DNA from 2 places in the Streptomyces sp. JH34 genome. Region 2 is predicted to be linked to the other one. Evidence: predicted binding sites of a transcription regulator. Region 2 holds the regulator's gene; the other holds the start of a gene.
The links. The regulator HrcA, encoded in region 2, represses chaperone genes, less so after heat shock. The targets are predictions, from matches to a motif close to TTNGCACTCNGNNNNNCNGAGTGCNAA.
Positions count from the first base shown of each region.

Region 1: the regulator HrcA is predicted to act here: its motif matches at 2,991-3,017, upstream of groL (chaperonin GroEL).

Region 1 is NZ_JAJSOO010000001.1:3,267,838-3,273,784, reverse strand. Features, by position in the region: gene LWJ43_RS14420 (glucosyl-3-phosphoglycerate synthase) at 1-299, opposite strand, end outside; SAM riboswitch class I at 453-580, shown strand; gene thrC (threonine synthase) at 599-1,897, shown strand; gene LWJ43_RS14410 (MoaD/ThiS family protein) at 1,926-2,201, shown strand; gene LWJ43_RS14405 (cold-shock protein) at 2,645-2,851, shown strand; gene groL (chaperonin GroEL) at 3,180-4,802, shown strand; gene LWJ43_RS14395 (hypothetical protein) at 4,900-5,331, opposite strand; gene LWJ43_RS14390 (DinB family protein) at 5,497-5,947, shown strand, end outside.
Region 2 is NZ_JAJSOO010000001.1:5,078,385-5,084,331, reverse strand. Features, by position in the region: gene LWJ43_RS22655 (nitronate monooxygenase) at 1-566, opposite strand, end outside; gene dnaJ (molecular chaperone DnaJ) at 689-1,828, opposite strand; gene hrcA (heat-inducible transcriptional repressor HrcA) at 1,829-2,845, opposite strand; gene LWJ43_RS22640 (MBL fold metallo-hydrolase) at 3,013-3,735, shown strand; gene LWJ43_RS22635 (DUF3097 domain-containing protein) at 3,761-4,579, shown strand; gene LWJ43_RS22630 (ABC transporter substrate-binding protein) at 4,701-5,947, shown strand, end outside.

The sequences.
Region 1 (5,947 bases), 1.8 Mb from region 2:
AGTACGGAGTCCCGGTGCACGACCCGGGCGCCGGCCCGGCGCGCGACCTCGGCCGTGGCGTCGGTGGAGCCGGAGTCGATCACCACCAGTTCGTCGACGAGCCGGACCTTCTCCATCAGCTCGCGGCGGATCTCCGCCACGATCGCCCCGACCGTCGCCTCCTCGTTCAGCGCGGGCAGGACGACGCTCACGCGCGAGCGGTGCGGATCCTTCGCCCGGGCGGCCGCGAGGCGGTCGAGCGGGCGGTCGGCAGCAGACCAGGAACGCCTGCTCAGCCAGCGTTCCACCTCTTCCAGCACGGTCGATACTCCCTGTATGTGATCCATCTCGCGGTTCGGACGACTATCTCAACCGTCCAGTGCTTCGGTTACAGTCTTGAACAACGCGGATGACCCTCGCATGTCGGGGTCGGTCCGCGAATAAACGCCCGGATCCATGGTCCGGTGCCATAGCGCTCATCCAGAGGGACTGAGGGAACGGCCCGTTGAAGTCCCGGCAACCCTCCTGCCGACCGCGAGGTCACGGTGGGGAAGGTGCCAATTCCGTCTTGCGGCGAAATACGTCGTGAGGAAGATGAGGAGAAAGGGCCTCCGCCATCATGGCCGTGCAGACAGTTGCAGAGAACACCGATTCTTCCGCCGTGGACCTCGGTCCCGCCGCAGCACTTTCCTGTCGCGAATGCGGCGAGCGTTTCGAGCTCGGCCCCATTTTCGCCTGCGCGTCCTGTTTCGGGCCGCTCGAAGTGGCGTACGACCTGCCGAGCGGCTCCCCCGAAGAGCTGAAGAAGCGCATCGCCGAGGGCCCGGACAACATCTGGCGCTACGCGCCGCTGCTGCCCGTCCCGTCCGATGTGGCGGACAAGCCCAACATCAACCCCGGCTTCACGAAGCTGGTCAAGGCCGACAACCTCGCACGTGAGCTGGGCGTGACCGGCGGTCTGTACGTCAAGGACGACTCCGGCAACCCGACGCACTCCTTCAAGGACCGTGTCGTCGCCATCGCCGTCGAGGCCGCCCGTGCCTTCGGGTTCACCACCCTCTCCTGCTCCTCCACCGGCAACCTGGCCGGTGCGGTGGGTGCCGCCGCGGCCCGCGCCGGTTTCCGCTCCTGCGTGTTCATCCCGCACGACCTGGAACAGGGCAAGGTCGTCATGGCCGCGGTGTACGGCGGCGAACTGGTCGGCATCGAGGGCAACTACGACGACGTCAACCGCTTCTGCTCGGAGCTCATCGGCGACCCGCTCGGCGAGGGCTGGGGCTTCGTCAACGTCAACCTGCGGCCGTACTACGGCGAGGGTTCCAAGACCCTGGCGTACGAGATCTGTGAACAGCTCGGCTGGCAGCTGCCCGACCAGCTCGTCATCCCCATCGCGTCCGGCTCGCAGCTCACGAAGATCGACAAGGGCCTGCAGGAGCTGATCAAGCTCGGCCTCGTCGAGGACAAGCCGTACAAGATCTTCGGCGCCCAGGCCGAGGGCTGCTCCCCGGTCTCCACCGCCTTCAAGGCCGGCCACGACGTGGTGCGCCCGCAGAAGCCGAACACCATCGCCAAGTCCCTGGCGATCGGCAACCCGGCCGACGGCCCGTACGTCCTGGACATCGCCCGGCGCACCGGCGGCGCCGTGGAGGACGTGAACGACGAGCAGGTCGTCGACGCGATCAAGCTGCTGGCCCGCACCGAGGGCATCTTCGCGGAGACCGCGGGCGGGGTGACCGTCGGTGTGACGAAGAAGCTCATCGAGGCCGGTCTGCTCGACCCGTCCCTGACCACCGTCGTCCTGAACACCGGAGACGGCCTGAAGACGCTCGACGCGGTCGCCCCGACGACCGGACTGTCGGCGACGATCCGGCCCAGCCTGGACGCGTTCCGCGACGCCGGCCTCGCCGCCGCGAGCTGACCACCCGAGACCGAAGGAAGGCACCCACATGAGCGTCAAGGTCCGTATCCCCACCATCCTCCGCACCTACACGGGCGGTCAGGCCGAGGTCCCGGCCGAGGGGGCGACCCTCTCGGAGGTCATCGCGTCCCTGGAGCAGAACCACCCGGGCATCGGCGCCCGCGTCCTGGACGACCAGGGCAAGCTGCGCCGTTTCGTCAACGTGTACGTCAACGACGACGACGTGCGCTTCGAGGGCGGTCTGGACGCGGTCACCCCGGACGGCGCCGGCGTCTCGATCATCCCGGCCGTCGCCGGAGGCTGACGGCGGGACGGTGCGGGCCGCTCGTCGCGGTCCGGCCGCACGGCATTCACACGATGGCCCCCTCCACGGGAAACGGAGGGGGCCATTCTGCATGGTTGAGCACGGTACAGTTGGGGAAGTCCCCGCAGTTGCCCGCGCTGTCCGCATACGGAAATGCGCCCTGCCGCGACAAGAAGTAGCCAAAGTGCGTGAACGCCTTGAGGCATAAGTCTCCTTTGTCAGGCCCGACTTGCCCTGGAATCCTATGAATTCCCCCTATGCGTGCGGTCGCCGGTGCCCAGAATTCTCGTCCGATTGACCTGTTGCAGAGGGCAGTTGGGCAGATACATTCGGCCGCGGTCGACGCGTTCCGGCGCACGCCACCCTCTCCTGTCGAGGGTGAGTTCTGACCCGGGCCCGCGAAGTGCGGTCTCGTGCAAGGGCCAGTAATAGGGGAGTTGGGCATGGCTCAGGGCACCGTCAAGTGGTTCAACGCGGAGAAGGGGTACGGCTTCATCGCGGTCGACGGTGGTGCGGATGTTTTCGTCCACTACAGCGCGATCCAGATGGACGGGTACCGCACCCTCGAAGAGGGTCAGCGAGTTGAATTCGAGATCTCGCAAGGCCAGAAGGGGCCGCAGGCGGACATGGTCAAGCTCGCCGTCGGCTGAGCTCGGCACGGTCGGCCAACGACACTCACACGCGCGAGGCCCGTACCCCCCACCGGGGGACGGGCCTCACGTGCGTCTCCGGGCCCCCCGTCGCGACCTGCGGCGGAGCCCCGAGGTTGTCCACATCCCGAAGAGGACGCTTGCACTCGCAGGGGTCGAGTGCTAATCATTGGCGTTAGCACTCTCCAGGTGAGAGTGACAGAAACTTGGACCGGGCCGGTGAGGCCCGCAGGCTTGGTGGGGCAAGGAACCACCTGGCACGCTGGCCGTCCGTCGCGGGCGCCTCTCGGTCCGGAGAATCCACCCCTGTCCGGGAGGACCACTTCACATGGCCAAGATCATCGCGTTCGACGAGGAGGCACGGCGCGGTCTCGAGCGCGGGATGAACCAGCTCGCCGACGCCGTCAAGGTCACCCTCGGCCCCAAGGGCCGTAACGTCGTCCTCGAGAAGAAGTGGGGCGCGCCCACGATCACCAACGATGGTGTTTCCATCGCCAAGGAGATCGAGCTCGAGGACCCGTACGAGAAGATCGGTGCGGAGCTGGTCAAGGAGGTCGCCAAGAAGACGGACGACGTCGCCGGCGACGGTACGACCACCGCCACCGTTCTCGCCCAGGCGCTCGTCCGCGAGGGCCTGCGCAACGTCGCCGCGGGTGCCAACCCGATGGCTCTGAAGCGTGGCATCGAGAAGGCCGTCGAGGCCGTCTCCGCCGCTCTGCTGGAGCAGGCGAAGGACGTGGAGACCAAGGAGCAGATCGCTTCGACGGCCTCCATCTCCGCCGCCGACACCGAGATCGGCGCCAAGATCGCCGAGGCGATGGACAAGGTCGGCAAGGAAGGCGTCATCACCGTCGAGGAGTCCCAGACCTTCGGTCTGGAGCTCGAGCTCACCGAGGGTATGCGCTTCGACAAGGGCTACATCTCGGCGTACTTCGCCACCGACATGGAGCGTATGGAGACGTCGTTCGACGACCCGTACATCCTGATCGTCAACTCCAAGATCAGCAACGTGAAGGACCTCCTTCCGCTGCTCGAGAAGGTCATGCAGTCGGGCAAGCCCCTGCTGATCATCGCGGAGGACGTCGAGGGCGAGGCTCTGTCGACGCTGGTCGTCAACAAGATCCGTGGCACCTTCAAGTCCGTCGCCGTCAAGGCTCCGGGCTTCGGTGACCGTCGCAAGGCCATGCTCGGCGACATCGCCATCCTCACCGGTGGCACCGTCATCTCCGAGGAGGTCGGTCTCAAGCTGGAGAACGCCGGCCTGGACCTGCTCGGCAGCGCCCGCAAGGTCGTCATCACCAAGGACGAGACGACGATCGTCGACGGTGCCGGTGACAGCGACCAGGTCCAGGGTCGCGTCAACCAGATCCGTGCCGAGATCGAGAACTCCGACTCGGACTACGACCGCGAGAAGCTCCAGGAGCGCCTCGCGAAGCTGGCCGGCGGCGTGGCCGTCATCAAGGCCGGCGCCGCCACCGAGGTGGAGCTCAAGGAGCGCAAGCACCGCATCGAGGACGCGGTGCGCAACGCCAAGGCCGCCGTCGAGGAGGGCATCGTCGCCGGTGGTGGCGTGGCTCTGCTCCAGGCCTCGGCCGTCTTCGAGAAGCTCGACCTGACGGGCGACGAGGCCACCGGTGCCAACGCCGTCAAGCTCGCGCTGGAGGCCCCGCTCAAGCAGATCGCCGTCAACGGTGGTCTCGAGGGTGGAGTCGTCGTCGAGAAGGTGCGCAACCTGCCGATCGGTCACGGCCTCAACGCCGCGACCGGCGAGTACGTCGACATGATCGCCGAGGGCATTCTCGACCCGGCGAAGGTCACGCGCTCCGCCCTGCAGAACGCCGCGTCCATCGCCGCGCTCTTCCTCACCACCGAGGCCGTCATCGCCGACAAGCCGGAGAAGGCCTCTGCGGCCGCTCCGGGCGGCATGCCGGGCGGTGACATGGACTTCTGATCCTCGGATCAGTCGCTCCAGGCAGTACCCGCAGTATCCGTGCGACGCCGGCCCCCGGGATTCCTCCCGGGGGCCGGCGTCGTCGTACGTGCCGCCCTCACCTCGCGGGAGCGGTCAGTATGCAGAGCGGCCGCCCCTCGTCGGGGTCGCCGACGTAGGTCCAGAGCTTGAGCGTGCCGCCCTTGCGCAGCGCCTCGTAGGCGAAGCTCTCGTCATCGGTCCCGAACGACACATGGACGCGTGTCCCTTCCTCCCCGTCCTCGCTCTCCCAGGTGCCCGGACCGGACCTGGGCTCCGCCGTGCCGTCGACGATGTCGAAGTCGCTGCAGACGTGGTGGGCGGCTGTTGTCCCGTCCGCCTTCAGCTCCAGCGTGCCGCCCTCGGCGTCCGTCCACGTCGTGGCCGCCCGGGACGGGGAGAGCAGGACCGGCTCGCCGCCGGGTACCGGCGGGACGGCGAACCGGCCGCAGGAGACGAGGCTGAGGGCGAGCGGGACGAGGACCAGGAGGGACCGGCAGGAACGCGACACACGCCACCTCGGCACTTGTGCGGGGCACGGGCGCGAGCGGCCGGTGCGGGAGGAGAGTAAGGCAGGCGCCGGAGCCGGTCCGGCCCGGGGGCGGTGCCGCCGCGTACGACTGCGAAGTGGATCCGGATACTGAACACTTCCTGCCATCGTGAAGGAGAGTGACCGGTGACCACCGACGTGCGTACAGGGCCGCCCACCGCGGGCGGCGAGCGGGAGACGCTGCGGGCCTTTCTCGACTACCACCGCGCCACCCTCGCCATGAAGTGCGAAGGGCTGGACGACGAACAGTTGCGGCAGCGGTCGATGTCCCCTTCGGCGCTCTCCCTCCTCGGATTGGTGCGCCACATGGCCGAGGTGGAACGTGCCTGGTTCCGGCGGGTGTTCGAGGACCACGACGCGCCCATGGTCTGGTCGGACCGGATCGACTTCCAGGCGGCGTACGACGCGAGTGCCTCCACGCGGGCGGAGGCGTTCGGCGCCTGGGAGGCCGAGGTGGAGCGCTCGCGCCGTATCGAGCGGCAGGCCGAATCCCTGGACCTGACGGGGCTCCAGCCGCGCTGGGGTAAGGACGTCTCGTTGCGCATGGTGATGGTGCACGTGCTGCTGGAGTACGGCC
Region 2 (5,947 bases):
CCCTGGGGGTCGTCACGGTGCGTGGACTGGTGGCCGCCGGCCTCGGTGCCCTGGACGCAGAGCGCGCCGGCACCCGACCATCGGGCGTTCCGCGCCTCCTGGGGCGAGGTGACCGTGACGACGGTGAGCGTGCCGGCGGCGGCGAACGCGTCGAGTACCTCGCGGGTGGGGCAGCCGAAGGTGAAGGAGACCACGGGCACGGGGTCGTGCAGCAGGATCGCGACCTTGGCGTCGTAGCCGTCGTCCCCGCCCGCGTCCGGGTCGCCGAGGGGGGTCTCGTACCAGGCCGCCTCGCCGGCGAGCTGGTGGCGGTAGACCTCGACGGCGCCGGGGTCGGCGACGAGGGGCTGCGGCATGAAGAGGTTGACGCCGAAGGGCCGGCCGGTCATCCTCCGGAGCTGTTTGATCTCGTTGTACATCCCGTCCGCCGTCTTGTAGCCGGCGGCGAGGAACCCCAGCCCTCCGGCCTCTGAGACCGCCGCGGCCAGCTCCGGCCGGGAGGCTCCCCCCGCCATCGGGGCCTGCACGATCGGGTACCGGCAGAGATCGGTGAGCGGCGAGGACATGACCGCATCGTGCCACGTCCGGCGGATCGTGCCGAATCAGCCCTTTCACTCGGACGGAAGCGCGGCCGCGGACACGGCGACGCCCGCCGGTACAGGACCGGCGGGCGTCGCGGTGAAGGGGTTCAGCGGCCGTTGAAGGCGTCCTTCAGGCGGGAGAACAGCCCCTGCTGTCCCGGCTGGAACTGGCCCGTGGGCCGCTCCTCGCCGCGCAGCTTGGCCAGCTCCCGCAGGAGGCGCTCCTGCTCGGGGTCCATCTTCGTCGGGGTCATGACCTCGACGTGCACGATCAGGTCGCCGCGTCCCCCACCGCGCAGGTGGGTGATGCCGCGCCCGTGCAGCGGGACCGACTGGCCGGACTGGGTGCCCGGCCGGATGTCGATCTCCTCCAGGCCGTCGAGCGTCTCCAGCGGCACCTGGGTGCCCAGCGCCGCGGCGGTCATCGGGATGGTGACCGTGCAGTGGAGGTCGTCGCCGCGGCGTTGGAACACGGCGTGCGAGACCTCGTGGATCTCGACGTACAGGTCGCCGGCGGGGCCGCCGCCGGGGCCGACCTCGCCCTCTCCCGCGAGCTGGATCCGGGTGCCGTTGTCGACACCTGCGGGGATCTTCACGGTGAGGGTGCGCCGCGAGCGGATGCGGCCGTCACCGGCGCACTCCGGGCACGGGGTCGGCACGACCGTGCCGAAGCCCTGGCACTGCGGGCAGGGGCGCGAGGTCATGACCTGGCCGAGGAAGGACCGGGTGACCTGGGAGACCTCACCGCGGCCGCGGCACATGTCACAGGTCTGCGCGGAGGTGCCGGGTGCGGCGCCCTCGCCACTGCAGGTGGTGCAGACGACGGCCGTGTCGACCTGGATGTCCTTGGTCGTGCCGAAGGCCGCCTCGTTGAGGTCGATCTCCAGCCTGATCATGGCGTCCTGGCCGCGCCGGGTCCGCGAACGGGGCCCGCGCTGGGTCGCGTTGCCGAAGAACGCGTCCATGATGTCGCTGAAGTTGCCGAAGCCGCCGGCGCCGAAGCCACCGGCCCCACCGCCGCCGCCCGACTGGGAGAGCGGGTCGCCGCCGAGGTCGTAGACCTGCTTCTTCTGCGGGTCCGACAACACCTCGTAGGCGGCGTTGATCTCCTTGAACCGCTCCTGGGTCTTCGGATCGGGGTTGACATCCGGGTGCAGCTCGCGCGCGAGCCTGCGGAATGCCTTCTTGATCTCGTCCTGGGAAGCGTCGCGGCGCACGCCGAGTACGGCGTAGTAGTCCGTGGCCACCTACGACTCCGCCAGGATCTGTCCGACGTAACGTGCCACTGCGCGTACCGCTCCCATCGTTCCGGGGTAGTCCATGCGGGTCGGTCCGACCACGCCGAGTTTGGCGACTGCCTCGTCGCCCGAACCGTAGCCGACCGCGACGACGGACGTGGCGTTGAGGCCCTCGTGGGCGTTCTCGTGCCCGATCCGTACGGTCATGCCCGAATCCGTAGCCTCACCCAGCAGCTTCAGCAGCACGACCTGCTCCTCCAGTGCCTCCAGCACCGGCCGGATCATCACAGGGAAGTCGTGCCCGAAGCGGGTGAGGTTGGAGGTGCCGCCGATGATCAGCCGCTCCTCCGTTTCCTCGACCAGAGTCTCCAGGAGAACGGAGAGCACCGTCGAAACGGTTCCCCGGTCCTCGGTCTCGAAGGACTCCGGCAGGTCCTGCACCAGCCGCGGGACGTCCGCGAAGCGTCGTCCGACGACCCGACTGTTGAGCCGGGCCCGCAGATCGGCCAGGGACGTGTCACCGAACGGTGCAGGGCAGTCGATCATACGCTGCTCGACCCTGCCCGTGTCCGTGATCAGGACGAGCATCAGCCGCGCGGGGGCCAGCGACAGCAGCTCCACGTGCCGGACCGTCGACCGGGTCAGCGAGGGGTACTGCACGACGGCGACCTGTCTGGTCAACTGCGCGAGCAGCCGGACCGTGCGGCCCACGACGTCGTCGAGGTCGACCGCGCCGTCGAGGAAATTCTGGATGGCCCGGCGCTCCGGCGACGACAGGGGCTTGACGCCCGCGAGCTTGTCGACGAAGAGACGGTAGCCCTTGTCCGTCGGAATACGCCCCGCACTCGTGTGCGGCTGGGCGATGAAGCCCTCGTCCTCCAGCACCGCCATGTCGTTGCGGACGGTCGCCGGGGAGACCCCGAGGCGGTGCCGCTCCGTGAGCGCCTTGGAGCCGACGGGCTCCTCGGTGCCGACATAGTCCTGGACGATGGCGCGCAGCACTTCGAGTCTGCGTTCGCTGAGCACCGCGCACACCTCCAGCTGTGGTTCTTCCTGGCGTCTGCCTGGCACTCTGTGCGTTCGAGTGCCAGCAATCCCCCCGGTCAGTGTACGGGGGCGGGGTGGGGCCGGGGCAAGGGCGACCGGTCACGCCGTCGTGGGACTGTGCAGGTCGTTGCCGATAGCGTCGCGGTATGGACGTCTCTTGGGAAGAGTTCGGCTGGGAGCGGTTGGGCGACGGCACGGGGCGACGGCGCCTGCCCGTCTGGGACGCGACCGCGGCACTGGTGGCCGGAGCGGACGGCGTGCTGCTCTACGACACGGGTTCGACACTCCGGGAAGGTGTGGAGCTGCGGACGCAGGCGGAGGCCCTGCTGGGCCGGAGAGTGACGCATATCGCACTGAGCCATCCGCACTTCGACCATGTGCTGGGCACCGCCGCCTTCTCCGGGGCGGAGGTCTACGGTGCGGTCGGGACGGCGGATCTCCTGGCGCGAGGGGCCGCGGAGCTGCGCGCGGACGCGCTGCGGCACGGGATGAGCGAGGCGGACGCCACGGCGGCCACGGACGCCCTGGTGGCCCCCCGTCATCAGGTGAGCGGCGAGTGGACGCTCGACCTCGGTGACGGGTTCCAGGTGCTGCTGGCCAATGTGGGCCCCGGGCACAGCGGTCACGACCTGGCGGTGCTGGTGCCGGGCTCCCCCGTCGTGGTGCTCTGCGGCGACCTGGTCGAGGAGTCGGGCGAACCTCAGGCGGGCCGGGACGCGGTCCCCACGCACTGGCCTGCCGCTCTGGACCGGCTGCTCGAGCTGGGCGGCGAGGACGCGCTGTACGTGCCGGGACACGGGGCGGTCGTGGACGCGGCGTTCGTACGGGCGCAGCGTGATCGACTGGCCGCGCGCTTCGGCGTGTCGTGAACGGGCGTCCGCTTATCGTCGTGCCATGCGCAGCTACCAGCCGGACCTGACTCCGCCGTGGAAGAAGTCCGCCCCCGCCCCCGAGGTGCCCGCCGAGCCCGACCTGGTCGTCGAGGAGGCCGTCAGCGGCTTCTGCGGCGCGGTGATCCGGTGCGAGAAGACGGCGCAGGGGCCGACGGTCACGCTGGAGGACCGCTTCGGCAAGCACCGGGCCTTCCCCATGGAGCCGCGCGGCTTCCTGCTGGAGGGGAAGGTGGTCACGCTCGTACGTCCGTCGGCCGGCGGCCCGGTCCGCCCGGCGCGGACCGCCTCCGGTTCGGTGGCGGTCCCCGGGGCGCGGGCACGGGTGGCGCGCGCGGGCCGGATCTACGTGGAGGGGCGGCACGACGCCGAGCTCGTGGAGCGGGTCTGGGGCGACGACCTGCGCATCGAGGGCGTGGTCGTGGAGTACCTGGAGGGCGTCGACGACCTCCCGGCGATCGTGCGGGAGTTCTCGCCCGGCCCGGACGCCCGGCTCGGCGTGCTGGTCGACCACCTGGTCCCCGGATCGAAGGAGTCCCGGATCGCCGCCCAGGTCACCGGCGCGGACGTGCTCGTGGTGGGGCATCCCTACATCGACGTGTGGGAGGCCGTGAAGCCGTCGTCCGTGGGCATCCCCGCGTGGCCCGTCGTACCGCGCGGCCAGGACTGGAAGACGGGCGTGTGCCGGGCCCTGGGCTGGCCGGAGAACACGGGGGCCGCGTGGCAGCACATCCTCTCCAGGGTCAGCTCCTACAAGGACCTGGAGCCTCAACTGCTCGGCCGCGTGGAGGAATTGATCGACTTCGTCACTCTTCCTGCCTGATGTCCCCGGGAGCATCGAGGAGGAATCGGTACCGATCCCCGTGAACACCTGCGCCACACATGGACCATCCGTTATTGAGTGATGACGGCAGGGCCGGGCTCAGGGGAAGGCACGGGGGCTGATGACGCGCGAAGTGTGGCGGGACAGTGCGGAGAACGAGGCGGCCTCCGCCGTCTTCCACCTCATGCAGCAGCTGATCGACCAGTACCGGGTCAACCGGCCGGTGATGCCGCTGGTCGTCGCACAGGCCGAGGACGCCTCCGCCGGCCCGGAGACCGACGCCAGGGTCGAGCAGATCGTCCGCCAGGTCCACCGGGCGAACCAGCTGCGCAGGGTCCCGGTGAAGCTCCTCGACGGCGGCGGCGACACCCCGTACGAGGCGGCGCTCGCCATGGTCCGCACCCTCACGGAGCGGCCCTGGGAGACCCGGGGCACCTCGCAGTACAAGCCGTTCGTCTTTCCCCGATCACGGCTGCTCGCCGCCATCGAGCAGGCCACCGCGGCGGTCGTCGCGGTGCCGGGCCGGGGCCACGCCCGTGAGCGTGACGAACGGATCCTGGAGCAGTTGGGCAGCCTGCGCTGGCGGCCGAGCAGGTCTGGGCGCAACACCTGGTGGGACTCGCTGCGCGCCTCGGTCCGTCCGGAGACCTTCCTGGGGGCCGTCTTCATCGCCGTGCTCAGCGTGCTGCTCGGCGAGATCGGCTGGGTGCTGACCGCCCTGGTCGCCGCCGCGGCCCTGGGCGGCCTGGCCGTCGTACGGCTGATGACGAGGGCGGCGCCGCCGCTGCTGTGGCTGCGCCGGGCCAGCAGGTGGCTCGCGACCACGTCGTCCCTCGCAGCCTCGAGCACCGCGTATCCGTCCGACGGCTGGTCGCGCTTCTCCCCCAGCGGATCGTGGCGGGTGATCCGGGCGCGGGCCGCCGCCGTCGCGGAGCGGGTGGCCGACGCGGGGGCGGGTGACGAACACGCGCGCCAGTTCCACCTGGAGCTGCGGGTCCAGGCGCTCCTGGAGGACCTGCTGGACAGCTACCGGGCACACGCCCCGGACTGGCGGCGTGGCAAGCGCACCGTCCCGCCGGTGGTCTTCCTGCCCACGGCCACCCAGGACAACGGCGGCGTCCTCCTGATCAACGCCATCAACAACGTGCGTTCACGGCGCAGCGAGGTGGACCCGCTGCTGCTCCTGGCCTCCCTGCCCGCCGACCGGATCATGCGGCACACCCCGCCGCTGCCGCCGGAGCCGCCCGCGAACGCCGGAGCCGGCACAGGGGCCCGCGCGCGGTACGAGACCTGGGTCGAGGACCTGAGCGTCGGCCAGGCACCGGCGGCGGCGGTGACGCCGGCTTGGGTGCTGCGGCTGCCCCTGCC